4 regions of the Kineococcus haloalkalitolerans genome follow, and region 2 is predicted to be linked to each of the others. Evidence: riboswitches for the same ligand, from Rfam matches in the RefSeq annotation. Region 2 holds a riboswitch; each other region holds the start of a gene.
The links. Region 2 has a riboswitch for S-adenosylmethionine ahead of ACRYMY_RS11075 (MFS transporter). Riboswitches for the same ligand answer to the same signal wherever they lie in the genome.

Region 1 (7,314 bases), on a different contig from region 2:
GGCGGGGGGGGGGGCCGGGGGTCGGGGGGGGGGGGGGGCGGGCGCCCCCCCCCCCCCCCCCCCCTCCTCGGCTCACGCTGGAGCTGGTGTCACTCGCCCGCGGCGACGACGTTGACGACCTTGCGCCCGCGGCGGGTGCCGAACTCCACGGCACCGGGGACCAGGGCGAACAGGGTGTCGTCCCCGCCGCGGCCGACGCCGGCGCCGGGGTGGAAGTGGGTGCCGCGCTGGCGGACGAGGATCTCGCCCGCGTTGACGACCTGCCCGCCGAAGCGCTTCACGCCGAGGCGCTGCGCCGCGGAGTCACGACCGTTGCGCGAGGAGCTCGCGCCCTTCTTGTGTGCCATGAGGTGACGTCACTCCCCGATGCTGGTGATCTTGACGCGGGTCAGCTTCTGGCGGTGACCCTGGCGCTTGCGGTAACCCGTCTTGTTCTTGTACTTGAGGATGGTGATCTTGGGGCCCTTGGCCGCCTCCACCACCTCCGCCGTCACGCGGACACCGGCGAGCTTCCCGGCGTCGGAGGTGACGTCGGTGCCGTCGACGAGGAGCAGCGGCTGCAGCTGCAGCGTCTCACCGCTGCCCGCGGCGACGCGGTCGATGGTCAGCACGTCGCCGACCGAGACCTTCTCCTGCCGGCCGCCGGCGCGGACGATCGCGTAGACCACAACGAACCCGTTTCTCTCGTTCCGAACTGTCCAAGCGCCGCTGGACACCCGGGGCGTCCGCGGCACGCGCACGACGGCGCACCAAGGGTCAAGCGTACGGATCCGGGGAGACCGGGTCAAAACGACCCGGTCTCCCCGGCCGCGTCAGGCCTCCGGGACCGCCGGGGACTCCGGCCCACCGGGGGCCGTGGTCCGCGCCGCGGCGGCGACCGCGGCGATGGCCGCCATCACCGCGGCCTCCTTCGCGGGGTCCTTGGCCGGGGCGGGCGCCTGGTCGGCGTCACCCCCGCGCCCGGTCTGCTCGACCGCGCCGCCGGAGCCGCCGGAGCCGCCGTCGTCACCGCTCCCGGAGCCGGAGCCACCGCGACCGCGGCGGCGCTTGCCGCCGCCACCGCCGTTGCCACCGCCGTTGCCGCCGCCGTTGCCACCGCTGTCGCTGCGACCGCCGCCGCCGTGACCGCCGTTCGCGCTGTCCCCGCGGCCGCCGCCCTCGCCGCGACCGGACCGCTGCGGCTCCTCGGGCGCCTGCAGCTCCTCGAGGACGGCCGCCAAGCCCTGCCCGGTGCGCTTGCGGGTCATCTGCACCAGGCCCAGGGAGGTGACCTCCGCGACCTGGTGCTTGGTGCGGTCGCGGCCCAGGCACTCCACGAGCCGGCGCAGGACCAGGTCGCGGTTGGACTCCAGGACCATGTCGATGAAGTCGATGACGATGATCCCGCCGATGTCGCGCAGCCGCAGCTGCCGCACGATCTCCTCGGCCGCCTCGAGGTTGTTGCGGGTGACCGTCTCCTCGAGCGTGCCGCCGGACCCGGTGAACTTGCCGGTGTTGACGTCGATGACGTGCATGGCCTCGGTCGGGTCGATGACCAGCGAGCCGCCCGAGGGCAGCCACACCTTGCGGCCCAGCGCCTTCTGCAGCTGCTCGTCGACGCGGGTCTCGGCGAAGACGTCCGCCTCGGACTCCCAGCGCTCCAGGCGGTCCAGCAGGTCGGGCGCCACGTCGGAGACGTAGCCGTGCACCGTGCGCCACGCCTCCTCGCCGGAGACGACGAGCTGGGAGAAGTCCTCGTTGAAGACGTCGCGCACGACCCGGACGGTCAGGTCGGGCTCGCCGTGCAGCAGCAGCGGCGCGCCCTTGGAGCGGGCCTTCTCCTGCACCGCCTCCCACGTGGCCTGCAGCCGGCGCACGTCCGCGGCCAGCTCCTCCTCGGAGACACCCTCGGCGGCCGTGCGCACGATGACGCCGGCGCCCTCGGGCACCACCTGCTTGAGGACCTTCTTCAGGCGCGCGCGCTCGGTGTCGGGCAGCTTGCGGGAGATGCCGGTCATCGACCCGCGCGGCACGTACACGAGGTAGCGGCCGGGCAGCGAGACCTGGCTGGTCAGGCGGGCGCCCTTGTGCCCGACGGGGTCCTTGGTCACCTGGACGAGGACGCTGTCGCCGGACTTCAGGGCCGCCTCGATGCGCCGCGGCTGGCCCTCCAGGCCCGCGGCGTCCCAGTTGACCTCGCCCGCGTACAGGACGGCGTTGCGGCCCCGGCCGAGGTCGACGAAGGCCGCCTCCATGCCCGGCAGGACGTTCTGCACCCGGCCGAGGTAGACGTTGCCGACCATGGTCGTCTGCGCCTTCCGGGCGCCGTAGTGCTCGACGAGGATGCCGTCCTCGAGGACGCCGATCTGGGTGACGCCGTCCTTCTCGCGCACCACCATGACGCGCTCGACGCTCTCGCGGCGGGCCAGGAACTCCGCCTCGGTGAGGATCGCGCGCCGGCGGCCCTGCTCGCGCCCCTCGCGGCGGCGCTGCTTCTTGGCCTCCAGGCGGGTGGAGCCCTTCAGCGCGGTGATCTCGTCCTCCCCGGTGCCGCCGGCGCCGCCGGTGCCGCGGGAGCGGCGGGGCTCGCGCACCCGCACGACCGTGTTCGGCGGGTCGTCCGGCGACGGCTCGTCGCCGTCCGAGCCACCGCGGCGGCGACGGCGACGGCGGCGGCGCGAGGAGGACGACTCGCCGCCGGCGTCCTCGCGCTCGTCGCGGTCGCCCGCGCGCTCGGCGTCCTCGTCGGCGCCCTCGTCGTCGGCACCGGTGCCCGCACCGTCCGCGGGACGGGCATCGTCGGTCTCGTCGGTGTCGCCGCCGTCCTCGCCCTCGGCGCGCTCGTCACCGCGGGCGCGGCTGCGGCGGCCCCGGCCACCCCGGCGGCGGCGGCGGCGCGGGGCGCCCTCGTCGTCGCCCTCGTCCTCGCGGTCGTCGCGGTCGTCGCCGGCCGCGTCGGGACCGTCCTCGTCGTCCTCGCCGGCCGCGTCCTCGCGCGGACCGCGGGCCGCGGGGTCGCCGGCGGGGTCCTCGGTCGGGTCGTCGGCCAGGTCCTCGGCGAGGTCGTCGTCGGACCCGTCCGCGTCGTCCCAGCCGCGCGCCCGCTCGTCGTCGCGGTCGTCGCGGTGGCGCGGCGGGCCGGCGGGCGAGGAGGCCCGGCGGCGGCGCGGCTGCTCGACGTCGGGCGCCTGGAAGAAGACGGCCGTCGCGCGGGCCGCGGCCTCCGCGGCCCGGTCGGCGCCGCCCGTGCGCGCGAACCCGGCGGCGCGCAGCAGGACGGGGTCGTCCATGAGGTCGTCGACGGCGGCGCGACCGCGCTCGGCGCGGTCGTCGCGCTGCTGTGCCGGCTCACCGGCCGACCGCTGGGCGGCGGCCTCCTGCGCGGCGGGCCCCGGGACCGGCTCGGGCTCCGGGGGGGCCGGCGCCACGGCCGCGGCCGCAGCGGCAGCGGCCTCCTCGGCGGTGGCCTCCGCGGCGGGCTCCTGCGCGCTCCCGGGCGCCACCTCGGCGGGCTCGGCGGGCTCGGCGGGCTCGGCGGGCTCGGCGGCCACCTCCGCGGTGGGCTCGGGGGCGGCGGCGGCCCGCGTGGCGCGGCGGCGGCGCGGCCGCGCCGCTGCGACCGGCTCGGTCACGGGTTCAGCGGCCTGGTCGGCGACCGGGTCGGCGAGCTGGTCCGCGGTGGGCTCGGCGACCGGCTCGGCGACCGGCTCGGCGACCGGCTCGGCGACCGGCTCGGTGGCGGGTGCAGCCGCCGCGGTCTTGCGGGTGCGGCGGGTCCGGCGGGGCTTGATGGTCTCCGCGGGCACGTCACCCGGGTCCTGCGCGGCCGGCGACGGCGAGGCCGCGCGGGCCTCGGCGGGGACCTCCGCCGGGGTCTCAGCGGGGGTGTCAGCGGGGGTGTCAGCGGGGGTGTCAGCCCGCGGTGCGGGGGCGTCCGCGGGCGTCGGGTCCTCGGCGCGCACGGGCGGGCCGGCGGGCCGGCTGGCGGCGCGGCGCCGGCGCGCGGGTCGGGCCGGGGTCTGCTCGGGGCCGCCGGGCGCGGGGGCTGCGGCGGCGGCGCTCTCGCCCGCCGTCGTCGCAGCGCCGTCGGTGTTCTCGTCAGGGGTCGTCGTCACGGGTCTCCGTCGCCCGCGGCGGCCGCCACACCGGTGCCCCGCGACCGCCCGGGCGTCTCGTCGGGCTCGTCGGGCGGGATCGGTCCCGACCGACGGAAGTCCAGTCGTCCACCCCGGCGGTTCGCGGTCGGTCCGCGGCGGCCGCCGGTGCGTCGCCGGCGCTCGCCGCCCGTCCCGCGGGCCCGGGGCGCCGGCCGGGCCCTGGGGCCCCGGCGCGGCCCGGACTCCCCGGTGGGGCGTCGGTCACGTCGGCGGGCCGGGCGCCCGGTGTGAGGGGACGCACGACCACGTGCAGTGTCTCACAGCGCCCGCGAGGCGGTCCGGAGCTCGCGCCGCGCGCCCCGGCGCGCCGGGCGGGCCGGGGCGCGCGCCGGTCCAGGGGTCGCCGCGCGGACCGGGGACGACCGGTGGAACGGTCCAGCGCAGGTGCTCCCCGGGGACCCGCACGTCCGCTACGCTCCCCCGCACACCCATCCAGAGTGGCCGAGAGACCTGGCTCGACGACGCCACAGCAACCACCGCGGGCTCCCCGCGGCAGGTGCTCCCGCCAGGGACGATGGAGGCAGCAGTGCGCCCTGGAGCCCCGTCCGCCCGCACCGGCCTGGTGCGGCGGCTGCACGTCGACCTCGCCCGCACGAGCTCGGCGACCTGTCGGCCGCCGGCGGCCTGACCCCCGGCCGCACCGGCCACCTCCCGGGCCCTCCCGCGCCCGATCCCCACCTCCCGCACGGACGCACGCGTCCGCGACCCCCCGGAGACCACGCATGCCCTCGCCCGCGTCCCAGCAGCCCCACCCGTCTCACGCGTCCCCCCTGTCCCACCGCGCGCGGTCCCTCGACGCCCTCCTGCGCGCCCGCACCTCCCGCCGCCGCCTGCTCGGCGGCGCCCTCGGCCTCGGCGGCCTGGCCGCGACCGGCTCCCTGAGCGCCTGCGGCGGCGCCTCGAGCAGCAGCGCCCTGGCCGCCGAGCCCGCTGCCGACCTGCGCGGTGCGACGATCAAGCTGATGGTCAACCAGCCGCACCGGCTGGCCTTCACCGAACTGCTCGGCCCGGCCTTCGCCGAGGAGTTCGGCGGCACGCTGGACGTGACGGCGGTCCCCTACGACCAGCTGACGAGCCAGCAGGTCCTCGACGTGCAGGGCGGCGCCGGCGAGTTCGACGTCTTCGACTACTTCTACTTCGGCCTGGGCGACCTCGTGGAGGCCGAGGCGCTGGTCGACCTGACGGACTGGATCGGCGCCAACGACGACATCGCCGCCGACGACTTCCTGCCGGCGGTCCACGACCCGTACACGCTGCTCGACGGGCGCCGGTACGGCCTGCCGTTCGACGGCGACACGCACGTCCTCTACTACAACGCCGAGGTGTTCGAGCGGTACGGCGTCGCGCCGCCGGCCACGTGGGACGAGTACGACGAGGCCGCCGCGAAGATCACCCGCGACTCCGGCGGCAGCGTCCACGGCGCCGTCGTGCAGGCGCAGCAGGTGCCGATGATCCTCGGCTGCTCCTTCGTCAACCGCCTGGCCGGCTACGGCGGCACGCTCGTGGACGACTCCGGCCGCCCGACCCTGACGAGCGAGGCGGCGGTGGCCGCGCTGCAGCACCTCGTGGACGTGCAGCCGCACGCGCTGCCCACCCCGCTGCAGACGGGCTTCGACCAGGCCAACTCCGCCTTCCTGGCCGGGCAGGGCGCCATGATCGACACCTGGACCGACCTGGGCCTGAAGGCGCAGGACCCGGAGAGCTCGCAGGTGGTCGACAAGTGGGGGGTCGTCACCCTGCCGGTGGGCGGGTCGAACACGACGCCCCGCACCGCGCTGGAGGCCGGCTTCGGCCTCGGGGTGTCGACGGGGTCGGGGCAGCCGGAGGTCGCCGCGGCGTTCGTGAAGTGGGCGACGGACCGCGAGCGCAACTTCCTGCTGGCCTCCACCGCCGGGTCGGGCATCGACCCGGCCCGCACGAGCGTGCTGGAGTCGCCGGAGTACGCCGCGGCGGCCGGCGCCGCGACCGACGTCATCCGCGAGGGCCTGACCAGCGACGCGCTGGCCTGGCCGCGGCGGGCGGGGGCGCCGAAGCTGCTGCAGGACCTCGTCGACCAGCTCGCGCTGGCGATGCAGGGCAGCCAGGACGTCGAGACGGCGCTGGGCACCGCGCAGGACACCTGGGAGCGCGAGCTCGGATGAGCAGCGGCCTCGACGTCCGCCGCGTCCCGCGCCAGGGGCGCCGCGCGGTCACCGGTGGCGGCGCCCCGCCGCGCGCGGTGCCGGGGCGGCACCGTCCCGGCCACGTGCCGGGCTGGCTGGCCGCGCCCAGCCTGCTGGGACTGCTCGTCATGCTCGCCTACCCGACGGTGTTCGTGGTCCTGCTGGCGTTCTCCGACTCCTCGCTGGCGCGTCCGCTGCGCGGCTCCACCGGCGTCGCCAACTTCGTGGAGGCGTGGCAGTCGGTCGCGTTCGCCGGGTCGCTGGTGCGCTCGGTCGTGTTCGCGGTGGCGGCGTCGCTGGGGACCACCGCGCTGGGCACCGCGCTGGCGCTGCTGCTGCACGCGCGCGGCACGCGGTTCGGGGTCGTGGGCACGGTGCTGCTGCTGCCCCTGGTGACCCCGCCGGTGATGGTGGGCGTGGCGTGGAAGCTCATGCTCGCCCCCGTCGGCGGCGCGTTCGGCGGGGTGTTCAGCGCCCTCGGGTTCCCGGGGGCGAACCCGCTGGGCGACAGCGTCGGGGCGTTCGCCGCGCTCGTCGTGATGCACGTGTGGCAGTGGACGCCGCTGGTGACGCTGCTGGTGTTCGCGGCGCTGCTGGGGGTGGACGAGGAGCTGCGGGAGGCCGCGGCCCTGGACGGCGCGGGCCGGGTGCGCACGTTCACGCACGTCGTGTGGCCGGTGGTCCTGCCCAGCGTGCTCGGCGTGCTGCTGGTCGAGCTCGTCGTCGGGCTGAAGGTGTTCGACCTCGTCGCGGTGGTCACCCAGGGCGGGCCCGGCCTGTCGACCGTGGTGACGAGCTTCGAGATCTACCGCACCGGCATGCGCGGCAGCTACGAGATCGGGGTGGCCGCCGCGCAGACCCTCGTCTTCGCCCTGCTCGTCGGCCTGCTGACGACCGCGGTGACGCTGCTGCGCGCCCGCGCCGTGCGGGCGGACCGGTGAGCGCCGCGGTGCTGCGCCGCAGCGGCCTGCGGCTCGTGCTGGCGCTGGTGGCGTTCGTGGCGCTGGTGCCGGTGC
Region 2 (7,314 bases):
CCACGCCGAGGACGGCGAAGACGAGCAGGAAGACCGGCGCCCGGAAGGAGCTGGCCAGGACCCACCCCAGCAGGAGCAGGACGGCCCAGATGGCCCCGAAGAGCGCGGCGGTCTTCAGACCGTTGTGGTGGCGGTGCAACCCGGCCCCTCCCTCGTCTCGCGCCCCGGACGACGTGGCGCCCGGCGGGACGGCTGCCCGGGCGCACCGGTGCAACGCCCCGCGGCGGGGAGGCGTTCCGGCGCACCACCCGGGGGCGCCGCGGGACAGGGCCGGTCAGCGCCGGTGGCGCGCGCCCGGGTGCGCGGCCGCCAGCCGCGGGCCCTCGCCCGTGCCCAGCCGCTCGCGCAGGGTCGTGCCGGCCGCGGGCCGGGGCGCCAGCCGCCCGCGGCGCTCCAGCTCGGGCACGAGGTGGTCCACCACGTCGGCGAAGGTGCCCGGCATCGTCGCGTACATGAGGTTGAAGCCGTCGACGTCGGCGACGTCGGAGAACTCCTCCAGGGCGTCGGCCACGGTGGCCGGTGAGCCCGCCAGCACCGGCCCGCGCCCGCCCACGGCGACGAAGCGGGCGAGGTCGTCGACCGTCCAGGTGCGCTCGGGGTCCTGGGTGAAGCTCGCCAGCGCCGAGCGGTTGGCGTCGGTGGTGACGTGCTGCAGCGGCGCGTCCGGGGCGAGCCCGGCCAGGTCGACGCCCGTCCACCCGCCGAACAGGGCCAGCGCCCCCTCCCGGCTGGCGCGCTCGCGGTAGTCGGCCAGCAGGGCCGCGGCCTCGGCGTCGTCCGGGCGCACCACGACCGTCAGGCCGGCGAACACCCGCACCGCGCGCGGGTCGCGGCCGGCCCGCTCGACCTGCTCGCGCAGCGCGTCCACCGAGCGGCGCACGTGCCGCGCGGTGGGGCCGATGACGAAGACGGCCTCGGCGTGGGTGCCGGCGAAGCGCTGCCCGCGCGGGGACGAGCCCGCCTGGAAGATCACCGGGGTGCGCTGCGGCGACGGCTCGCACAGGAACGCGCCGGGGACGTCGAAGTACCGGCCGTGGTGGGCGATGTCGTGGACCTTGGCCGGGTCGGCGAAGACGCCGCGCTCGGCGTCGCGCACGACCGCGCCGTCCTCCCAGGAGCCCTCCCACAGCTTGTAGCAGACCTCCAGGTACTCCTCGGCGACCTCGTAGCGCTCGTCGTGGGCGACCTGCGCGGTGAAGCCGAGGTTGCGGGCCGCGGAGTCCAGGTAGCCGGTGACGACGTTCCACGCCACGCGCCCGCCCGTGAGGTGGTCCAGCGTCGTCAGCCGCCGCGCCAGGGAGTACGGCTGCTCGTAGGTCGTGGTGACGGTCAGCCCGAAGCCCAGCGTCCGCGTCACCGCCGCCATCGCCGAGACCGCGCCCAGCGGGTCGTTGACGGGGACCTGGGCGGCGGCGCGCACCGCGGCGTCGCGCGAGCCGCCGTGCACGTCGTAGACGCCGAGGACGTCGGCCAGGAACAGCGACTCGAACCCGCCGCGCTCCAGCAGCCGCGCCAGCGACGTCCAGTGCTCCAGCGTGCGGTAGTCGGCGCTGCGGTCCTCCGGCCGCGCCCACAGCCCCGCGGCCTGGTGGCCCACGCAGGCCATGGCGAACGCGTTCAGCCGCAGCGGGCCGCGCCCGGCGGGGGTGGCGCTCACCGCTCGCTCCCGGCCAGCGGCGCGAACGCGGTCTCGCGGGCGGCGGCCGCCGAGACGGCCGTCAGCACCGCCAGCAGGCTCAGGTACCCGGCGACCAGCCACGGCGACCCGTCCCCGGCGGCCAGCAGCGCGGCGGCGATCAGCGGGGTCAGGCCGCCGCCGAGGACCGCGCCGATCGAGTAGCCCAGCGAGGCGCCGCTGTAGCGGGTGCGCTCGTCGAACTGCTCGGCGAAGAACGCGCCCTGCGACCCGTACATGCTGTCGTGGCCCAGGTTGACGGCCACGACGACGGCCGCGCCGATCAGCAGGCCCGCGCCGGTGTCGAGCAGCCAGAACGCCGGGACGGTGAACACGGCGGTCAGCACGGCGCCGAACAGGTACACCGGCTTGCGGCCCACCCGGTCCGACAGCCGGCCCCACAGCGGGGTCGCGGCCAGGCTCAGGACGGAGGCGACGAGGACCGCGAGCAGGCCCAGGTCGGCGCCGTCCTCGCGCACCTGGTTGGCCAGGTAGTTCAACGCGAACACCGTGTAGAGGACGTAGCCGCCGTTCTGCCCCAGCCGCATGCCCGTCGTCAGCAGGACGCCGCGCGGGTTGCGGCGCAGCACCTCCAGGACCGGCTGGCGGGCCACCTCCCCAGCCTCGCGCACCGCGCGGAACGCCGGCGACTCGGTGACCTTCAGCCGGATGAGCAGGCCGACGACGACGAGGACGGCGCTGACGAGGAACGGCACCCGCCAGCCCCAGGAGAAGAACTGCTCGTCGTCCAGCAGCGTGCGCGTCAGCCAGAAACCACCGCTGGCCAGCACCATGCCGGCCGCCGAGCCCATCTGCGGGACGGCGCCGTACAGGCCGCGCCGCCCCGGCGGGGCGTGCTCGACGGACAGCAGCACCGCGCCGCCCCACTCCCCGCCGGCGGAGAAGCCCTGCAGCAGCCGGGCGAGGGTCAGCAGCACGGGCGCCCACACGCCGATCTGCGCGTACGTCGGCAGCAGGCCGATGAGCGTGGTGGACACGCCCATGAGCAGCAGCGCCGCCACGAGGACGGCCTTGCGGCCCACCCGGTCGCCCAGGTGGCCGGCGACGGCGCCGCCCAGCGGGCGGGCCACGAAACCCACCGCGTAGGTGGCGAACGCCGCGACCGTGCCGGCCGCGGTGCTGGACTGCGGGAAGAACAGCGGGCCCAGGACGAGGGCGGCCGCCGTGCCGTAGAGGTAGTAGTCGTACCACTCGATCGTGGTGCCGACGAAGGAGCCGAGGGCCGCGCGGCGGCGCGCGACGTCGGGGGCGGGCAGGGCGCGCGAGGGCGCGGGGGCGGTGCTCACTGCGGGTGCGTCTCCCATCGGTCCTGGCGGTAGCACCGTCCCTCGCGGGTGGTTGCTGCGACGTCGACGAGCCAGGTCTCTCGGTCGCTCTGGATGGCCGCCGGGAACGCTAGGCCATCGCCTCCGGAGCGCGCAACGCGCCCGCCCCGTCACGGCGCGTCGCACCGGGGCTGTTGCGGCGGCGCGGGCGCGGCGGGAGGCTCGCGCCGTGCACAGCGGGGGCGACGTCGGCGCCGAGGAGGCCCTCGCGCTGTTCCGCGCCACCGCCGACAGCGTCGACCTGACGATCTGGACGACCGACGCGGCCGGGCGCTGCACGTTCGTCAACCGCGCCTGCCTGGAGTTCTTCGGCACCACGCCGGAGCGGATGGCCGGGACGTCGTGGCGCTCGATCTGCCACCCGGACGACGCCGACGCCTACCTGCGCGCGTTCGACGAGGCGACCGCGCAGCGGCGCGGGTTCCGCGCGCAGGTGCGGGTCCGGCGCGCCGACGGGCAGTGGCGCTGGATCGAGACGCAGGCGGCGCCCCGCTGGTCCGCCGACGGCGTCTTCCTCGGCCTGACGGGCGCCAACCCCGACGTGACCGACCACCGCCGCCGCGAGGAGGCCGCGGCCGTGCTGGCCGCCGTCGGGGAGGACTTCGCGCGCGAGGCGTCCGGGCTGGCGGCGCTGCGCGGCATCGCGCGCCGCGTCGCCGCCCACACCGGCGCCGCCCGCGTCACCGCGTGGGCGGTGGAGCCGGACGGCGGCGCGGCGGCCGGGGCCCCGCTGGAGGTGGTGGCGGACGAGCCCGGTGACGGGACGCACCGCGGGCCCGGCGCCGACCCGCCGGGCGCCGCCCTCGCCGCGCGGCTGCGCGCGGGCCAGGTGCTCGTCGAGGACGGTGACGTCCTCGTGCCGTTCGTCACGGGCGGGCGGTGGGTGTTCCTGCTGCGGGTGCGGGACGCGCCCGGGCGGCGCTGGCGCGCGGACGAGCTGGACCTGCTGGCCGACGTCGTGCCGCGCGCCTACCTGTGCCTGGTGCGCGAGCGCGAGGAGCGCGCCGTCCGCGAGCGGTACGCGCGCGCCCGCGAGGTGGCCCGGCAGCTGCAGCGGGCGCTGCTGCCGGCGAGCCTGCCGGTGCTGCCGCGCGCGGAGACGGCCGCCCGCTACCTCGTCGCCGGCGGGGACGGCGCCCGCGCCGGCGGCGACTGGTTCAGCGCCCTGGTCCGGCCGGACGGGCGGCTGGCGCTGGTCGTCGGCGACGTCGTCGGGCACGGCGTGGCCGCCTCGGCCGTCATGGGGCAGCTGCGCGCCGTGCTGGAGCAGCGCCTGGCCGACGGCGACGCGCTGCCGGTCGCGCTGGCCGCGCTGGCGCGCGCCGCCGCCCGGGTGCCGGGGGCGTCGGCGGCCACGGTGTGCGCGGCGGTGCTCGACCCCGCGACGGGCGAGGTGGAGCACGCCGTGCTGGGCCACCCGCCGCCGCTCGTGGCGGGCCCGGGCGGGGTCCGCCGGCTGCCCGCGACCGGCGCGGCCCCGCTGACGTCCTCGCTGACGGCCCCCGGCGCGCTGCCGCCCACGGCCGTGGACCGGCTCGGGCCGGGCGAGCTGCTCCTGCTGCACACCGACGGGCTCGTCGAGCGGCGCGGCACGCCCCTGCCGCAGCGCCTGCGGGCCCTGGCGGACGCCGCCGCGCGCGCGGCCGCCCCGCCCGGGCGAGCGGCCGGTGCCGTCGTCGACGACGTGGTCACCGCCCTGCTCGACGGCGCGGTCCAGGACGACGCGACGGTGCTCGCGGTGCGCCCGCGCCCGCCCGTGGCCCCGCTGCGGTGCGGCGGGCCGGCGCTGCCGTCGTCGGTGCGCCGGCTGCGGCGGGAGGTGGCGGCCTGGCTGGAGGCGGCCGGTGCGGGGTCGCGGGACCGGCGGCTGCTGGCGCTGGCCGCCGGGGAGGCCGTCACCAACGCCGTGGAGCACGCCTACCGCGACGCCCCGCCGGGGCGGGTGGAGGTGCGGGCGCGGCTGGAGGACGACGGCGCCGCGCTGCTGGAGGTGAGCGACGACGGGCGGTGGCGGCCGGCGGACGCCCACCCCGGGGACCGCGGCCGCGGCCTGGTGATGGTGGGCGCCGCCGGCAGCGTCCGGGTGGACCGCGGCGGGACCGGCGGCGGCGGGGCGGGCACGACGGTGCGCGTGCGGCGGGTGCTGGGCGCCGACGTGGACCAGCGCGACCCCGGCGGGGAGGACGCCGCCGGAGCGGGCGACGACGGCGCGGGAGCGGGTGACGACGGTGTCCTCGCGGTGCGGGTCCTGACGGCCGGCGGGCCGGGCGCGCCCGTGCCGGTGCGCGTGCGCGGCCCGGTGGACCTGGAGTCGGCGCCCCTGCTGCAGGAGGAGCTGCTGCGCGCCGGCCGGCACGGCGCCCTCCCCCTGCGGGTGGACCTGGCCGGGGTGACGCACCTGGCCAGCGCGGGGGTGCGGGCGCTGTGGGCGGTGCGCGACGCCGTGGGCGCCGGCGCCCTGGCGCTGCGGGCACCCGACGGCAGCACCGCCGCCCTCGTCCTGGACCTCGTGGCCCTGCCCCGCGACCCCTGAGGGGCGCCGGTCATCGGGTCAGCCGGGCACGCCCGCGCGGACGTCCAGCGCGCCGAGCCCGGTGGCGTCGCGCACGTCGCAGTCGCGGTCGAGGACCACGGTCAGCGGCGTGCCGGCGCGGCGGCAGCGGCGGTCGGCGGCCGTCAGCACGGACACGGCGGCCGAGCCGAGGTAGTCCACGCCCGTGAGGTCGACGACGACGCGCTCGGGCGGGGCGGCCTGCGCCTCGGCGGTGCCGACGGCGGCCGCGAACCGGCGCGCGGTCAGCAGGTCCACCTCGCCGCGGACCGTCAGCAGCCGGCCCCCGTCGCACGGGCGCGGCCCGTCGACGACGAGGTCCTCACCGGGCTCCCCCGCGGCGCCCGCGGCCGCCGGGCCGTGGGCGGGGTCCCCGGCCGCCAGGGCGCGGTCGAGCAGGTCGTCGACGCGCCCGTGCGCCCCCGCGGGCAGGACGCTGGTGCGCGAGACGAGGTCGACGAGGCGCTGGGCGAGCACGGAGAGCTTGACCTGGCTGTGCATCGAGTACCACTTCAGCAGGCCGAACGCCTCGTCGGCGTCCACGCCGTAGGCGAGCATCAGGGCCCCCTTGGCCTGGTCGATGACCGTGCGCGAGGCCAGGGCCACCTCCAGCTGCTCCTGCACGCGCTGCCCGACCCACCGGTCGGCGCCGGAGGCGACGTCGACGACGTGCCCGCGGACCCGCCGCAGCGGCGTGCCCGGCCGCTCCGGGTCGGCCGCCCCCGTCACGACCACCGCGCGGGGCGCGCCCTCGACCTCCACGGGCACCTGCACGGCGAACGGCTCCCCGTGCAGCGCGCACGTGCGCACGGCACCGAGCAGGTGCTGCCAGCCGGCCGGGCCGTACAGGTCGCGGACGCGGTCGGCGGTCAGCGCCGTCCAGCGCCGCTCCCCGCCGTGCACGGCGTTCGTGCCGGCGGACCACCACCAGCGGCCGCCGGGCAGGTCGGCGACGTAGGTGCCGGTCGGCAGGTCGAGCGGGGGGTGCGTCTCGGACACGGGAGTCTCCAGGTGCGGCGACCGCGGCCCGGGGGCAGCGGTCGGTGGACGAGCACGCTGCTGTACCCGGGCGGGGGTGGGCCCGCGGCCATCCTGTCCCCGGGCCCGGCCCCCCCGCCACCCCGCGGGCAGCGCCGGGACCGGACCCGGGGCGGGGTCAGGACGAGCGGCGGCGGCGCAGCTCGGCCGTCAGCGCCGGCACGACCTCGGTGAGGTCGCCCACCACGCCGTAGTCGGCGAACTCGAAGATCGGGGCGTCCGCGTCCTCGTTGACGGCCACGACCGTCACCGAGGCGTCCATGCCGCCGCGGTGGTGCACCGCGCCGGACACACCCACCCCCACGTACAGGCGCGGGCTGATCGTGACGCCGGTCTGCCCGACCTGCGCCTCGTGCCCGATCCACCCCTCGTCGGTGGCCACGCGGGTGGCGCCCACGGCCCCGTCGAGCACGTCGGCGAGCTCCTCCAGGGGCGCGAAGTCGCCGTTGGTGCCGCGCCCGCCGACGACGACGACCTCCGCCTCGGCCAGCGAGGGGCGGTCGGAGGTGGGCCGGGGCGCGCGGGAGACGACGGTGACGGCGCGCGCCGCCGCGGACGCCTCGACGCGGTGCTCGTGCTGCTGCGGCCGCGAGGGTTGCGCCGCCGGTGCCGCGCGCAGCGAGTGCGGCTTGACGGTGACGACGGCCAGCTCGCCGGTCACGGCGCAGCGGGTGGCCCACGAGCCGGCCAGCACGGCCTTGCCG
Region 3 (7,314 bases), on a different contig from region 2:
GCCCTCGCCGCCGGGCTCGAGGGCCGCAGCGGCCTGCTCGAACAGCGCGCGCCGGTTCAGCAGCCCGGTGAGGGGGTCGGTGCTCGCCAGCTGGCGCAGCATCTCCTCGGCGCGGCGCTGCTCGGTGACGTCGACGCCCACGCACGCGAGGCGGTCGGGCACCCCGTCCTCGTCGAGCAGCACCGTGTTGTGCCAGCGGATGCGGTGCCGGCCGCCGCGACGGTCCAGCCACTCCCCCTCGGCGACGCTGGAGGACCCGTGGGCCACGCCAAGGGCGACGCCCTGCCGGGCCAGGTCGCGGTCCTCCGGCACGACCACCAGGTCGAACATCTCCTCGCCGAGCACTTCCTCGGCCGCGTACCCGGTCAGTTCCTCGCAGGCGCGGTTGAACAGGGTGAAGCGGCCGTGGACGTCCAGCACGCACACCAGGGCCGCGGTGCTGTCGAGCACGGCGCGGGAGGTCTCGCGGTCCAGGGCGCTCGGCGACGACGCGCGGGCTCGACGGGACGGCCCGGCGCCGGGCCGCCGCGGCGTCAGGCTCACCAGCGGGGACCGCTCACCGCGCTCCGGCACGCTGGGATCGTCCACGTCTGCCCGATCGGAGGTCCGGCCCGGCACCTTGAGGCCGGGCGGCCGGGAGGACCCGGACGGCGCAGCGCGGGCGGGGACCGTCAGGACGGCCCGGGCAGGGTCGCCACGAGCGGGTGGTCACCGGCCACCGGGCCGTGCGCCGCCGCCCCGCCCGGGGAGCCGACCCGGTCGAAGAACTCGACGTTGGCGGCGGTGAACGCCGACCACTGCTCCGGGACGTCGTCGGAGTGGTAGATGGCCTCGACGGGGCACACGGGCTCGCAGGCCCCGCAGTCCACGCACTCGTCGGGGTGGATGTACAGCGACCGCTCGCCCTCGTAGATGCAGTCGACGGGGCACTCCTCGACGCACGCCTTGTCCTTGACGTCCACGCACGGCTGGGCGACGACGTAGGTCACGCGGGGGTGCTCCTCTGCAGCTCGGGGACGGGGGTGCTCCGGGAACGCCGGTGGCGGCGCACCGCGCTGGTCACGGCCAGTCCGCCGGCGAGGAGGACGAGCGCGTAGACGGCGAACCGCGCGCCGTCCGGCGCGGCGACGGCGTCGGTGCGCAGGAGGGTGCGGGAGTTCGTGAGGACGATGACGGTGCCGACGGCGGCACCCAGCACCTGCGGGGGTGCGAACCGGACCAGCCAGGCGGCGATCGGCGCGGCCACCAGCCCCCCGGCGAGCAGCGCGAGGACCCACGACCAGGCGATGCCCTGCGCCCCGAGGCCCAGCAGGAAACCCGCGCTGGCCGCGACGGCCACGAGGAACTCGCTGGCGTCGACGGACCCGATCACCTTGCGCGGTTCCAGCCGGCCCGAGGCGAGCAGGGCCGGGGTGCCGACCGGGCCCCAGCCGCCGCCGCCCGTCGCGTCCACGAAACCCGCGAACAGCCCGAGCGGCGCCAGGAACCTGCGCCGCAGCGGGCGGTGCAGGGACCGCACGTCCAGGGTGGTCACTGAGAACCGCACGAGGACGTACACGCCCAGCCCCAGCAGCAGCACGCTGACGAGGGGGGCGGCGACGTCCGCCGGCAACGACGACAGCAGCGTGGCACCGACGAGAGCGCCTGCGGCGCCTGGGATCCCGACCCGCCGGACGACGCGCCAGTCCACGTTCCCGAACCGGTGGTGCGCCGCGCCGGAGGCCAGCGTGGTGCCGATCTCGGCCAGGTGCACCGTCGCCGACGCCAGGGCCGGGCTGGTGCCGACGAGGAGCAGCAGCGTCGTCGAGGTGACGCCGTAGGCCATGCCGAGCGAACCGTCGACCAGCTGGGCCAGCAGGCCCACGACGGCGAGGAGCACGAGTCTGCGCACGAGGGGTTCCCGTTCGTCCCGGTGGACCCGCAGGTCCGCGCTTGCCGGGCACCGTGCGGCGACCGACCAGGTCCTCACCCGGAGCACCCCGCCGCGGAGGAGGGTTGCCGACCAGCGAGCCGGGGCTTGGCGCTGGCACTCGTGACCTGCCGACCACGCTAGGGCGCCGGGCCCGGACCGTCAACACCCGCCACCGGCCGGAACTCCTCGCGGACCGCACGGAGAACCCGCCGGAGAACCCGCGGAACTCCCCGACGGGCTTGACGGGAGTTCCGCGTGCCCTACGGTGGGGACGTGGTCCAGCCGCTGACCGTGCGCCTCGTCTCGCGCCGGTACGTCGACCTCATGCGCGTGCACAGCAACTACGCCTGCCGCCGCACCACCTCCCCCACCCCTCCCCGTCACCGCTAGGGGCGCTCCTCACGGAGGGCCCGCACCCCCGTGAGGACCGATGACACCCGACCCCTCGCTCACGACGTCCGGCGCACCCGCCGCGCCGCCGGCCCGCCCCGCGCGCACCCGCAGCAACGGCCAGTGGGCCGTGGACGGTCGGGCACCGCTCAACCACAACGAGGAGGTCAAGGCCGCCGGGCCGGGCCTCGACGTCCGCGAGCGGATCGAGCGCGTGTACGCCCGGGAGGGTTTCTCCTCCATCGACCCCGACGACCTCAACGGCCGGTTCCGCTGGTGGGGCCTGTACACCCAGCGCCGGCCCGGCATCGACGGCGGCCGCACCGCGCAGCTGTCGAACGAGGAGCTGTCCGACGAGTTCTTCATGCTGCGCGTGCGGATCGACGGCGGGGCGCTGACGACGCAGCAGCTGCGGGTCGTCGGGGAGCTGTCCACGCGCTTCGGCCGCGACTCCGCCGACATCACCGACCGGCAGAACGTCCAGCTGCACTGGGTGCGGGTCGAGGACGTTCCGCAGGTGTGGCGGGAGCTGGAGGCCGTGGGCCTGCGCACCACCGAGGCGTGCGGCGACACCCCGCGCGTCGTGCTCGGCAGCCCCGTGGCCGGGATCGCCCGCGAGGAGGTCGTCGACCCGACACCGGTCGTGGCGGAGATCGTCGGGCGTTTCGTCGGCGACCCGGAACTGGCGAACCTGCCGCGCAAGTTCAAGACCGCCGTCACCGGCCACCCCAGCCAGGACGTCGTCCACGAGATCAACGACGTGTCGTTCGTCGGCGTCGTCCACCCCGAGCTCGGGCCGGGTTTCGACGTGTGGGTCGGCGGCGGGCTCTCGACCAGCGCCCACCTCGCCCAGCGCCTGGGCGCGTTCGTCACCGCGGACGAGGCGCCCGACGTGTGGCACGGGGTCGTGCGGGTGTTCCGCGACCACGGCTACCGCCGGCTGCGGAACAAGGCCCGCCTGAAGTACCTCGTCGCCGACTGGGGCGCCGCGCGCTTCCGCGAGGTGCTGGAGACGGAGTACCTGGGCCGGCGGCTGACCGACGGCCCGGCGCCGCCGCCGCCGCGCGGTCCCGGTGACCACGTCGGCGTGCACGAGCAGAAGGACGGCCGCCGCTACGTGGGCCTGGCCCCCACCGTGGGCCGGGTCAGCGGCACGGTGCTGCGCGCCCTGGCCGACGCCGCCGAGGCCGCCGGGTCGGGCCGCGTGCGGCTGACCCCGCACCAGAAGGTCGTCGTCCTGGACGTCGACCCCGCCCGCGTCGACGCGCTGCTGGCCGCGGCGCGGGAGCTCGGGCTGACCGCCGCGCCGTCGCCGTTCCGCCGCAGCACCATCGCCTGCACGGGCATACAGTTCTGCAAGCTGGCGATCGTCGAGACCAAGGCCACGGCGGCGGACGCGGTCGCCGAGCTGGAGCGGCGACTGGCGGGGATCGAGCTCGACACGCCGATCACCCTGCACGTCAACGGGTGCCCGAACTCCTGCGCCCGGATCCAGACCGCCGACATCGGCCTCAAGGGGCAGCTGGTCACCGGTGACGACGGCGTGCAGGTGCCGGGGTTCCAGGTCCACCTGGGCGGCGGGCTGGCCTCCGCCGACCGCGCCGAACCCGGGCTGGGCCGCACGGTGCGCGGGCTGAAGGTGAGCGCCACCGGCCTGGCCGACTACGTCGAGCGCGTCGTGCGCCGCTACCTGGACACCCGCGCCGACCGCGAGACGTTCGCGGCCTGGGCGCACCGCAGCGACGAGGAGGCCCTGCGATGAGCACCCCCACGGGGACGACCCCCACCACCCGCCCGGCCGGGGAGCTGCGCGCGCTCGCGGCCGCGGCCGCCGACCGCCTCGCCGGGGCGGGTGCCGACGAGGTCGCGGCCTGGGCGGCCGCGGAGTTCCGCGGCCGGCTGGCCGTCGCGTGCAGCATGGCCGACGCGGTCCTGCCGCACCTGGTGGCCCGGCACGCCCCCGGCGTGGACGTGCTGTTCCTGGACACCGGGTACCACTTCGCCGAGACCCGCGGGACCCGCGACGCGGTCGCGGCGACGATGGACGTGCGGGTGGTGGACGTCCTGCCGCGGCTGACCGTCGCCGCGCAGGACGAGGAGCACGGCGCCCGCCTGCACGAGCGCGACCCGGCGGCGTGCTGCCGCATGCGCAAGGTGGAACCCCTGGCGGCCGCGCTGGCCGGGTACGAGGCGTGGGTCACCGGGGTGCGCCGCGACGAGGCGCCCACCCGGGCCGGGACACCGCTGGTGCAGTTCGACGAGCGGCACGGGCTGGTCAAGCTGAACCCGCTGGCCGCCTGGAGCGCCGACGACCTGCAGCGCTACGCCGACGACCACGGCGTCCTCGTCAACCCGCTGCTGTCGCAGGGGTACCCGTCCATCGGGTGCGCCCCCTGCACGCGCCCCGTCGCGGCCGGCGCGGACCCGCGCTCGGGCCGGTGGGCGGGCAGCGCCAAGACCGAGTGCGGGATCCACCTGTGAGCGCCCCCGCCGTGCACCCCGCGCACCAGCGCGGGACCCGTCCCGCCACCCGCCCCGGCGCCGTGGACGACCTGCGCGCCCTGGAGGCCGAGGCCGTCCACGTCGTGCGCGAGGTGGCCGCCGAGTTCGAGCGGCCCGTCCTGCTGTTCTCCGCCGGCAAGGACTCCGTGGTGCTGCTGCGCCTGGTGGAGAAGGCGTTCCGGCCCGCGCCCGTGCCGTTCCCCGTCCTGCACGTGGACACCGGCCACAACTTCCCCGAGGTGCTGGAGTTCCGCGACCGGCGGGTGCGCGCGGGCGGCCACCGGCTGCTCGTGGCCTCCGTGCAGGACAGCATCGACCGCGGTCGGGTCCGCGAGGACGCTCCCGGCGCATCGCGCAACCGGTTGCAGACCCGCACGCTGCTCGACGCCCTCGCCGAGGGGGGTTTCGACGCCGCGTTCGGCGGCGCCCGCCGCGACGAGGAGCGCGCCCGCGCCAAGGAGCGCGTCCTCAGCGTCCGCGACGCCGCGGGGCAGTGGGACCCGCGCGCGCAGCGGCCCGAACCCTGGTCGCTGTACAACGGCCGGATCCGGCGCGGCGAGCACGTGCGGGTGTTCCCGCTGAGCAACTGGACCGAGCTGGACGTGTGGCGCTACGTCGCCCTGGAGGGCCTGGACCTGCCGTCCATCTACTACGTGCACGAGCGCGACGTCGTCGAGCGCGACGGGATGCTGCTGGCCGTCACGCCCCTGACCCCGGCGCTGCCCGGCGAGCGGGTGCGGCGGCTGCGGGTGCGCTACCGCACCGTCGGGGACCTCACCGTCACCGGCGCCGTGCGCTCGGACGCCACCGACGTCGAGGCGGTGCTCGCCGAGGTCGGCGCGGCGACCGTCTCCGAGCGCGGCGCCACCCGCGCCGACGACCGCACCTCCTCCGCCGCCATGGAGGACCGCAAGCGCGAGGGGTACTTCTGATGCGGGAACTGCTGCGGATGGCCACGGCCGGGTCCGTCGACGACGGCAAGTCCACGCTCATCGGCCGGCTGCTGCTGGACACCGGCAGCCTGCCGACCGACCACCTGGCCGCCGTGGACGGCCCCGACGGCCCGGACCTGGCGGCCCTGTCGGACGGCCTGCGCGCCGAGCGGGAGCAGGGCATCACGATCGACGTGGCGTACCGGTTCTTCTCCACGGCTGCGCGCAACTACGTGCTGGCCGACACCCCCGGTCACGTGCGCTACACGCGGAACATGGTGACCGGCGCCTCGAACGCCCACCTGGCGATGCTCCTCGTCGACGTGCGCGCCGGGGTCCTGGACCAGACCCGCCGGCACGCGCGCATCGCGACGCTGCTGGGCGTGCCGCACCTGGTGGCGGCCGTGAACAAGATGGACCTCGTCGACTTCGACCGCGGCGCGTTCGACCGCGTGCGCGCGGAGCTGCACGACGTCGCCGAGCGCCTGGGCGTGCCGCTGCTCGTGGTGCCGGTGGCCGCCAAGCACGGCGACAACGTGGCGGTGCGCTCGGCGCGCACCCCGTGGTGGGACGGGCCCACGCTGCTGGAGCACCTGGACGCCGTCGACGTCCCCCCGCCCGGCGAGGGCGGGCTGCGCCTGCCCGTGCAGTGGGTGTCCCGGCCGGTGGCCGGTGCGCGGCGCAGCTACGCGGGCCGGCTGGCCGCCGGGACCCTGCGCGCCGGCGACGAGGTGGTCGTCCTGCCCTCGGGCGCGCGCACCCGCGTCACGGCCCTGGACGCGCTGGACGAGGAGCGCGAGACGGCGCTGGCGCCGCTGTCGGTGTCGGTGCAGCTGGCCGACGACCTCGACGTGGGCCGCGGGGACGTGCTGACCGCGCCCGAGGACCCGCCCGTGGTGACGCGGGAGCTGCGCGCGCAGCTGTGCTGGATGGGCGAGGAGCCGCTCCGTCCCGGGCAGCGGCTGCTGCTCAAGCACACGACGCGCACCGCGCGGGCGCAGGTCACCGCCCTGCACGACCGCCTGGACCCGGCGACCCTGGCGGACGTCACGTCGCCGGAGCGGCTGGAGCTCAACGACATCGGCACGGTGACCGTGCGCACGGCCGTCGACCTCGTCGTCGACGCCTACACCCGCAACCGCGACACCGGCGCGTTCGTCCTCGTCGACGAGCACACCCACGCCACCGTGGCCGCGGGCGTGGTGCGCGAGGCCGTGCCGCGCGCGGGCGCCGGGCGGCCGGCGGAGGGCGCGGAGGGCGTGGCGCGCTGGACGCCGTCGCGGGCGGCGCGACCGCACCGGGGGGCGGCCGTGTGGCTGGTCGGGGCCGCCCCGGAGGTGCTGCGGGAGGCGGAGGCCGCGCTGCTGGCCGCCGGGCGCCCCGCCTACGCGCTCGACCCCGGCAACGTGCGCGCCGGACTGGCCGAGGACCTCGGCGACGGGCCGGCGGAACGGGCCGAGCTGGTGCGCCGCAGCGGGCACGTCGCCCGGCTCCTCGCCGACGCCGGGCTCGTGGCCCTGGTGGCTGCCGGCTCGGCCGCCGAGGCCCGGGCCGCGGCGCGCCCGGCCGGGGAGGCCG
Region 4 (7,314 bases), on a different contig from region 2:
TCCCTCACGCTCCGCTCGCGCGGGGCCCCGCGGACCGGCTGGGCCCGCGTCCTCAGGCGGTGGGCCCGGCGAGGTCCGCGAGCCGGTCCGGGACCTGCGCGACGCGCTCGTCGGTGGCCGTCAACGCCACCCGCACGTGCCGCGCGCCGGCCGGGCCGTAGAAGTCCCCGGGCGCCACGAGCACGCCGCGTCCGGCCAGGGCGTCGACCGTGGTGCGGCAGTCCTCCTCGCGGGTGCTCCACAGGTACAGCCCGGCGCCCGAGGCGTCGACGCGGAACCCGCTGCGCCGCAACGCCGGCAGCAGCACGTCGCGGCGGGCGCGGTAGCGCTCGCGCTGGGCGTCCACGTGCGCGTCGTCGGCCAGCGCGGTCGCCAGCGCCACCTGCACCGGCCACGGCACGATCATCCCGGCGTGCTTGCGCACGGCCAGCAGGTCGCGCACCAGCGCCGGGTCGCCGGCGACGAACGCCGCGCGGTAGCCGGCGAGGTTGGACTGCTTGGACGTCGAGTACACCGACAGCAGCCCGGTGTGATCACCGCCACAGACGCGGGGGTCGAGCACCGAGGGCACCAGCCCGCCGCGCGTCGTGTCGTGCGCGGCGTCCCAGCCCAGCTCGGCGTAGCACTCGTCGCTGGCCACGACGACGCCGCGCTCGCGGGCCCAGCGCACCACGGCGGCCAGCTCCGGCACGTCCAGGACGGCGCCGGTGGGGTTGGACGGCGAGTTCAGCCACAGCAGGCCCAGCCGCTCCCCCGACGCCGCCAGGCCCGCGGCGAGCTCGTCGAGCTCGTCGACCGTGCCCGCCGCGGCCGGGCGGGCCCGCGCCAGCCGGGCCCCCACGTCGTAGGTGGGGTAGGCAACCGGCGGGTGCGCGACCACGTCACCGGGCCCCAGCCCCAGGAGGGTGGGCAGCCACGCGACGAGCTCCTTGGAGCCGACCGTGGGCAGCACCCCGTCCGGGTCGACGCCGTCCACCCCGCGCCGGCGGGCGTACCAGGCGCTGACGGTCTCGCGCAGCGCCGGCGTGCCCCACGTCTGCGGGTAGCCGGGGGCGTCGGCCGCCGAGCGCAGCGCGTCGGCGACCACGGCGGGCGTGGGGTCCACGGGCGTGCCGACCGACAGGTCGACGATCCCGCCGGGGTGGGCGCGGGCGCGCGCGGCGGCCGCGGCCAGCGAGTCCCAGGGGAAGTCCGGCAGCGCCGCCCCGCGCGCGCTCAGCTCTCCCCGCCCTGCGGGGGCAGGGACTTCACGAGCGAGTGGTCGGCGTCGATCTCCCCCAGCTTGGCGGCCCCGCCCGGGGAGCCGATCTGGTCGAAGAACTCGACGTTGGCGGCGGTGAACGCCGACCACTGCTCGGGGACGTCGTCCTCGTAGTAGATGGCCTCGACGGGGCACACGGGCTCGCAGGCCCCGCAGTCCACGCACTCGTCGGGGTGGATGTACAGCGCACGCTTGCCCTCGTAGATGCAGTCGACGGGGCACTCCTCGATGCACGCCTTGTCCTTGACGTCCACGCACGGCTGGGCGATGACGTAGGTCACGAGCGTCCCTCCTCCTCCGGCCCTCCGGGCCGGGCACGACCGCCGCCTAGTATCCCCGACGGCCGCGCGGGCGGCAGGTGGAGGGGGTCGGACGGGTGAGCGGCGGGCTGGGCGCGGGGGTCGACGGGGAGCCGGGCGGCGGCCTGCGGGCGCGCCACGTGCTGCGCCCGCACGAGCTGGTGCCGGGCGCGCGGGTGGTGCTGCGCCACCGCCGCGACGACGGCTCGGCCGCCGACGCGCTGGGCGAGCTGCTCGCCGCCGACTCCGAGCGCCTGGTGGTGCGCACCCGCCGCGGCGAGGTCACCGTCCGGCGCGCGGACCTGCTGGCCGGCAAGGCCGTGCCCCCGCCGCCGGCGCCCCGGGCGCCGCGCCGGTCCCGCGCGGCGCCGCACGAGGCCGTCGGCGTGGAGGAGCTGGAGCTGGTGGCGGCCGCGCACTGGCGCCCGCACGAGGTCGAGCGCCTCGGCGGCTGGCGGCTGCGGGCGGCCGGCGGCTTCACCGGGCGGGCGAACTCGGCGCTGGCCCTGGGCTCGCCCGGCGTCCCGCTGCACGAGGCGGTCGCCGCGGTGGAGGCCTTCTACGCCCGGCGCGGCCTGCCGGCCCGGGTGGCCGTCCCGCACGCCGCGGGCACGGCGCCCGACGGACCGGACGCGCCGGAGGTGGCGCGGGAGCTGGCCGCGCTCGGCTGGGCGGTGGACACCCCGACGCTGGTGCTGACCGCCGCCGTGGACGACCTGCCCGGCCCGGGCGAGGTGCCGCTGCCGGCCGGGTGCTCGGTCGTGTCCACCGCGGAGCCCGACGAGCAGTGGCTGGCCGGGTACCACCACCGCGGCGGGCCGGCGGTGCCGCCGGCGGGGCTGCGGGTGCTGGCCTCCGCCGACGCGCAGGTGTTCGCGCGGGTCGTCGAGGACGGCGCCGTCGTGGCCGTGGCGCGCGGGTCCCTCGGCGCGGGCTGGCTGGGCGTGTCGGCCGTGGAGGTGGCCCCGTCCCACCGGCGGCGCGGGCTGGCCCGCCGGCTGCTGGCCGAGGTGGCCGGCTCCGGCCGCGCGCACAGGGCCGTCTCGGCGTTCCTGCAGGTGGCCGCGGAGGACGCGGGCGCCCGCGCCCTGTACGAGGGGGCCGGCTTCGGGGTGCACCACGCCTACCACTACCGGGTGCGCCCGGGTCCCTGAGGCCCGTCGCGGCACGTCGCGCCACGTCGCGCCGCGGGAACACCCCGCCCCCGCGGCGCCTTGCAGGGACCGTGAGCGAGATCGGGATCATCGGCAGCGGCAACATCGGCAGCACCGTCGCGCGGCTGGCGGTCGACGCCGGCCACGACGTCGTCGTGGCGAACTCGCGCGGCCCGGCGTCGCTGGCGGACCTCGTCGGGCAGCTGGGCCCCCGGGCGCGCGCCGGCACCGTCGAGGAGGCCGCGGCGGCGCGGGACCTGGTGGTGCTGACCATCCCGCTGGGCCGCGTGCGGGACCTGCCGACGGACCTGCTGGCCGGGAAGGTCGTCGTCGACACCTGCAACTACTACCCGGAGCGCGACGGCGACACCGCCGAGCTGGACAGCCACGAGCTGACGACCAGCGAGCTCGTGCAGCGCCACTTCCCCGGCGCCCGGGTCGTCAAGGCGTTCAACAACATCTTCGCCGCGAACCTCGGCGTCCTGCAGCGCCCGGCGGGCTCGCCGGAGCGGACGACGCTGCTGACCGCCGGGGACGACGAGGACGCCGAGCGGGTCGTCGCCGCCTTCCTGGACTCCCTGGGCTACGACGTGCTCGACACCGGCTCCCTGGCCGACAGCTGGCGCTTCCAGCGCGACCAGCCCGCCTACGCCGGCGCGTACACCGAGGACGGCGACCCCGAGCGGCCGCGCCGCACCACCCGCGAGGACCTGCTGCCGCTGCTGGAGCGCGCCGACCGCTCGGTGCGCTGACACCGGCGACGACCGGCGCCCCCGCCGCTCCCGCGGCTGGGGCGCAGGTCGTCGCCGTCCGGCCTCAGCCGCGGGCGCCCTCGGCGGCCCGCACGGCCGCCGCGTCCACGGAGGCGTGCGTGCCGACGTCCCAGACGAACGGCGGCTCGGTGCCGTTGACCGACCAGTCCCCCACGATGCGCTGCTTGTAGATCACCGGGTTGTGCGAGGCGACGGTGCGGGCGTTGCGCCAGTGCCGGTCCAGGGCCCGCGCCCGGCTGGTCGCCGAGGCGCCCAGGGTGTTGAACAGCAGGGTCGCGGCGCGCGGCACGCTCTCCGACAGCACGACCTGCGCCTGCGCCGTGCGCACCTCCGCCTCCACGTTGGCGGCGCGGTCGGCGGCCGAGCCGCGCTCGTGGGCGGTGTCGGCGGCCGCCTGCACGGCCTCGGCGGCCGAGCGCACGAGGGCGCGCGCGGTGAAGGCGGTGGCCGAGACCTCTCCGGCGACGGCGAGGACCTGCGCGTCGTGGCGCACCAGCGGCGCCAAGCCGTGCGTGTAGCTGCGGGTGCGCGAGCGCACCTGCGCGCCGGTGTCGCGCTCGACGGCCTCGGCGACGCCGGCGAGGACGGCGAGCAGCACCAGCTGGTACAGGGCCGTCTGGTAGCGGAAGCGGTCGGTGAAGGAGGCGACGTCCTCGTCCTCGACCACCGCGCCGGTCAGCACGAGGGTGCCGGTGCCGGTCAGCTGCTGCCCGAAGCCGTCCCAGTCGTCGCTGACCCGCACGCCCGGCTGGTCGGTGCGCACGAGGACGGTGACGACCTCCTCGGTGCCGTCCCCGGCGAGGCGCCGCGCGGTCGCGTCCGTCCAGTCGGCGAAGATCGTGCCGGTCGTGTAGTACTTGCGGCCGTCGACGACCCAGCGCCCGTCGCGCCGGGTCACCACGGTCTGCTGCTTCCCGGTCGCGGCGTCGCCCGTCTCGCTCCAGGCGTTGCCGACCAGCTCACCGGCCACGACGCGCTCGACCCAGCGGGTGCGGTACTCCCCCGCCGGCAGGGACAGCAGGTGCTCGACCCAGGCCAGGTGGCCGCGGAAGACCTGCGGCAGGTTCGGGTCGGCGGCGGCCACGTCGACGAGGACCTCGGCCAGCCCGCGCACGTCCAGCCCCTCCCCGCCCTCCTCGACGGGCACCCGCAGCCGGCCGAACCCGGCGTCCAGCAGCTCGCGCACCTGCTCGCGGGGCAGGACGTGGCCGCGCTCGCGCTGCACGGTGCCCTCGGCGATCCGCTCCAGCAGCGGCCGCAGCCGTTCCCGCACGGCGGCGAGCCGCTGCGCGGCGTCCGGCCCGGCGCTCGTGCGCTCGGTGGTCTGGTCGTCGGTGGCGGTGCTCACCCGTTGCTCCTCCGGTCGTGGACGCTGAGGTGCGTCGGCCCGGGAGGTGTCGTGCGAGCGCCCGTCCTTACCCGTGCGTCAGCACCAGGTCAGGTCATCACCCGGGGCACCCCACGACGTGGAGGGTTGCCGGCCAGCGAGCCGGGGCTTGGCGCTGGCGCTCATGACCTGCGCGGAGCGTGCCACGAGCGCACCGGCGCTGTCGAGCAGCGCCGCGGCTGAGCGCCGCGCGCCCCGGACCCCGGCGGGCGGGGCGGGGCGCGCGGGCCGGGGCGAGCGGGCGGGTCAGGCGGGCGGGCGCGGGCCGGTGGGCAGGACCGCCCCGTCGCGCAGGTCCAGCACCCGCTCGGGCCCGCCGGCCGCGTCGGCAGCGGGCTCGTGCGCGGCGGCCGCGAGCACGTCGGTGATCTCGTGGCCGATGAGCTCGTGGCGCTCCAGCAGCGCGTCGCGCAGGGCGGCCACCAGGTGGCGGTGGCGCCCCAGCAGCTCGCGCACGGCCTCCTTCTGCTCGGCCAGCAGCGCCTCGACCAGGCGACGGCCCTCGGCGTCGCCCAGGACCCGGGAGACGAGGTTGCCGTCGGCGAACGCGCCGTTCTGCACCGCCGCGAAGGAGACCAGCGTCCCGGCCATCCCGGCAGCCCCCACCATCTGCGCGGCCGTCGTCGTGGCGGCCTGCAGGTCGCCGGAGGGGCCCGTGGACACGTCGCCGAAGAACAGCTCCTCGGCCACCTGCCCGCCGAAGGCGATGCGGATGAGCCCGGCCAGCTCCGAGCGCGAGCGCGTGTAGACGTCCTCGACGTCGCCGTGGGCGAGCAGCCCGAGGGCGCTGGCGCGCTTGACGATCGTCAGGACGTCCAGGCGCCGGTGCGGGGCGACGAGGTGGGCCACGACGGCGTGCCCGGCCTCGTGCGTGGCGATGAGCCGCGCCTCGTGCGCGGTGTAGCCGACGGGCTGGCCCAGGCCGACCTCGGTGACCAGGCGCGCGTGCTCCAGGTCCGCCCACGACATCCCGTCGCCGCCGCGGCGCACGGCGTTGACGAGGGCCTCGTCGAGCAGGTTCTCGATCATCACGGGGCTGTAGCCGGAGGTGACGCCGGCCAGCGCGTCGCGGCGCTCAGCCTCGTCGAGGGCCGGCTCGTGGGCCTTGCGGGCCAGGAAGTGGTCCACCAGCTCGCGCCGGGCCGCCTTGTCGGGCAGGCCGAAGGCCAGGCGGCGGTCGAAGCGGCCGGGGCGCAGCAGCGCGGGGTCGAGGGCGTCGGCGCGGTTGGTCGCGGCGACGACGAGGACCTCGGCGGGCTCGGTGCGCGGGCGGCGCAGCCGGCGGCCCTCGGGCAGGAAGCGGTTGGCCAGGTCGACCAGCGCGCCGCGCAGCCGCTCCCCGGCCGTCGGCTCGTCGAAGGACTGCATCTGCACGAGCAGCTCGTTGACGACGCCGCTGGCGCCCTCGCTGCTGGCCAGGCGCTCCACGCGCACCGGGGCGGGCGCGCCGCCCGCGCCGGCCATGCCGGTCACGAGCCGCTCCAGCCCGGACAGGCCCCCGCAGGAGAGCACCCCGGCGCTGGCGGGGGCGGCCTCCAGGGGCGTGGCCAGCGCTGTGGCCGAGGACATGCCGCCGCGCGCGCCGGCGATGGCGTCGATCTCCTCGATGAAGGCGACGGCGGCGCCCTCGGCGCGGGCCGCGCGGCGCACGGCCTTGAAGTAGGAGCGGACCTTGCGGGCCGTCGCGCCGTACCACATCGACTGGAACGAGGTCGCGGAGACGAAGAGGAACGGCACGCCCGCCTCGCGGGCCATGGCCTTGGCCATGTGCGTCTTGCCCGTGCCGGGCGGGCCCTCGAACAGCAGGCCGCGGCGGGGCCGGCCGCCCATGTCGCGGCGGAAGCTGCGCGCGCCCAGGAACAGGTCGAGGCTGCGCTCGACGTCCTCCTTGACCGGGCCCAGGCCCTTGACGTCGTCCAGGGTCACGTCGATCTGCTCGGGGCGGTACAGCACGTGCGGGGAGCGGCCGGCGACGAGCGTCTGCCCCAGCAGCAGCACGATGAGCAGGGCGAAGAAGAGGCCCGCCATGACGTAGAGCGGGTCCACGGCCGGCAGCGCCGGGACGAGCGGCAGGCCCAGCGCCAGGCGCACGTCGACGACGAGGACGAGCGCGAGGACGGCGAGCAGCGCCAGCGTGGTGCGGCGGCGGCGGTGGGCCTCGCGCACCCGCCCGACGTCGCCGGCGTCGCGGCCGCGCCGCGGACCCGCGCCCGGTCCACCCGCTCGACCCGGTCCACCCCGTACGGGCTCGGCCTTCGGCGCCACCGGCTGCTCCTCTCGTCCGGCCCGGTCGGAGCACCGGGCCGCGGAGCCAGCCAACCCGCCGCGCTGCCGGACGGCCACCGTCCGTGACCGGTTCGGAGGACCGGGTTCACCCGTCCGGAGCAGTCCGGCGCATCCGCGCCACCGGGCGGGCACGGACGCGCCGAGTCAGCGGCGG

Region 1: it holds a riboswitch for S-adenosylmethionine, as region 2 does, so the genes downstream of both, ACRYMY_RS10265 (ABC transporter substrate-binding protein) here and ACRYMY_RS11075 (MFS transporter) in region 2, are expected to answer to the same signal.
Region 3: it holds a riboswitch for S-adenosylmethionine, as region 2 does, so the genes downstream of both, ACRYMY_RS15270 (sulfite exporter TauE/SafE family protein) here and ACRYMY_RS11075 (MFS transporter) in region 2, are expected to answer to the same signal.
Region 4: it holds a riboswitch for S-adenosylmethionine, as region 2 does, so the genes downstream of both, ACRYMY_RS08430 (acyl-CoA dehydrogenase family protein) here and ACRYMY_RS11075 (MFS transporter) in region 2, are expected to answer to the same signal.

What each region holds. Positions count from the first base shown of each region.
Region 1 is NZ_JBJLSH010000021.1:63,283-70,596, reverse strand. It holds gene rpmA (50S ribosomal protein L27) at 90-347, opposite strand; gene rplU (50S ribosomal protein L21) at 357-668, opposite strand; gene ACRYMY_RS10270 (Rne/Rng family ribonuclease) at 813-4,094, opposite strand; SAM riboswitch class I at 4,562-4,657, shown strand; gene ACRYMY_RS10265 (ABC transporter substrate-binding protein) at 4,859-6,277, shown strand; gene ACRYMY_RS10260 (carbohydrate ABC transporter permease) at 6,274-7,239, shown strand; gene ACRYMY_RS10255 (carbohydrate ABC transporter permease) at 7,236-7,314, shown strand, end outside.
Region 2 is NZ_JBJLSH010000024.1:16,237-23,550, forward strand. It holds gene htpX (zinc metalloprotease HtpX) at 1-139, opposite strand, end outside; gene ACRYMY_RS11070 (LLM class flavin-dependent oxidoreductase) at 275-1,657, opposite strand; gene ACRYMY_RS11075 (MFS transporter) at 1,654-3,000, opposite strand; SAM riboswitch class I at 2,994-3,082, opposite strand; gene ACRYMY_RS11080 (SpoIIE family protein phosphatase) at 3,191-5,554, shown strand; gene ACRYMY_RS11085 (ANTAR domain-containing protein) at 5,573-6,571, opposite strand; gene ACRYMY_RS11090 (electron transfer flavoprotein subunit alpha/FixB family protein) at 6,729-7,314, opposite strand, start outside.
Region 3 is NZ_JBJLSH010000040.1:29,934-37,247, reverse strand. It holds gene ACRYMY_RS15280 (GGDEF domain-containing protein) at 1-588, opposite strand, end outside; gene fdxA (ferredoxin) at 672-989, opposite strand; gene ACRYMY_RS15270 (sulfite exporter TauE/SafE family protein) at 986-1,891, opposite strand; SAM riboswitch class IV at 1,924-2,038, opposite strand; gene ACRYMY_RS15265 (nitrite/sulfite reductase) at 2,343-4,064, shown strand; gene ACRYMY_RS15260 (phosphoadenylyl-sulfate reductase) at 4,061-4,783, shown strand; gene cysD (sulfate adenylyltransferase subunit CysD) at 4,795-5,736, shown strand; gene ACRYMY_RS15250 (GTP-binding protein) at 5,736-7,314, shown strand, end outside.
Region 4 is NZ_JBJLSH010000016.1:47,850-55,163, reverse strand. It holds gene dapC (succinyldiaminopimelate transaminase) at 53-1,219, opposite strand; gene fdxA (ferredoxin) at 1,216-1,542, opposite strand; gene ACRYMY_RS08440 (GNAT family N-acetyltransferase) at 1,638-2,714, shown strand; gene ACRYMY_RS08435 (NADPH-dependent F420 reductase) at 2,786-3,466, shown strand; gene ACRYMY_RS08430 (acyl-CoA dehydrogenase family protein) at 3,531-4,835, opposite strand; SAM riboswitch class IV at 4,894-5,004, opposite strand; gene ACRYMY_RS08425 (AAA family ATPase) at 5,121-7,040, opposite strand.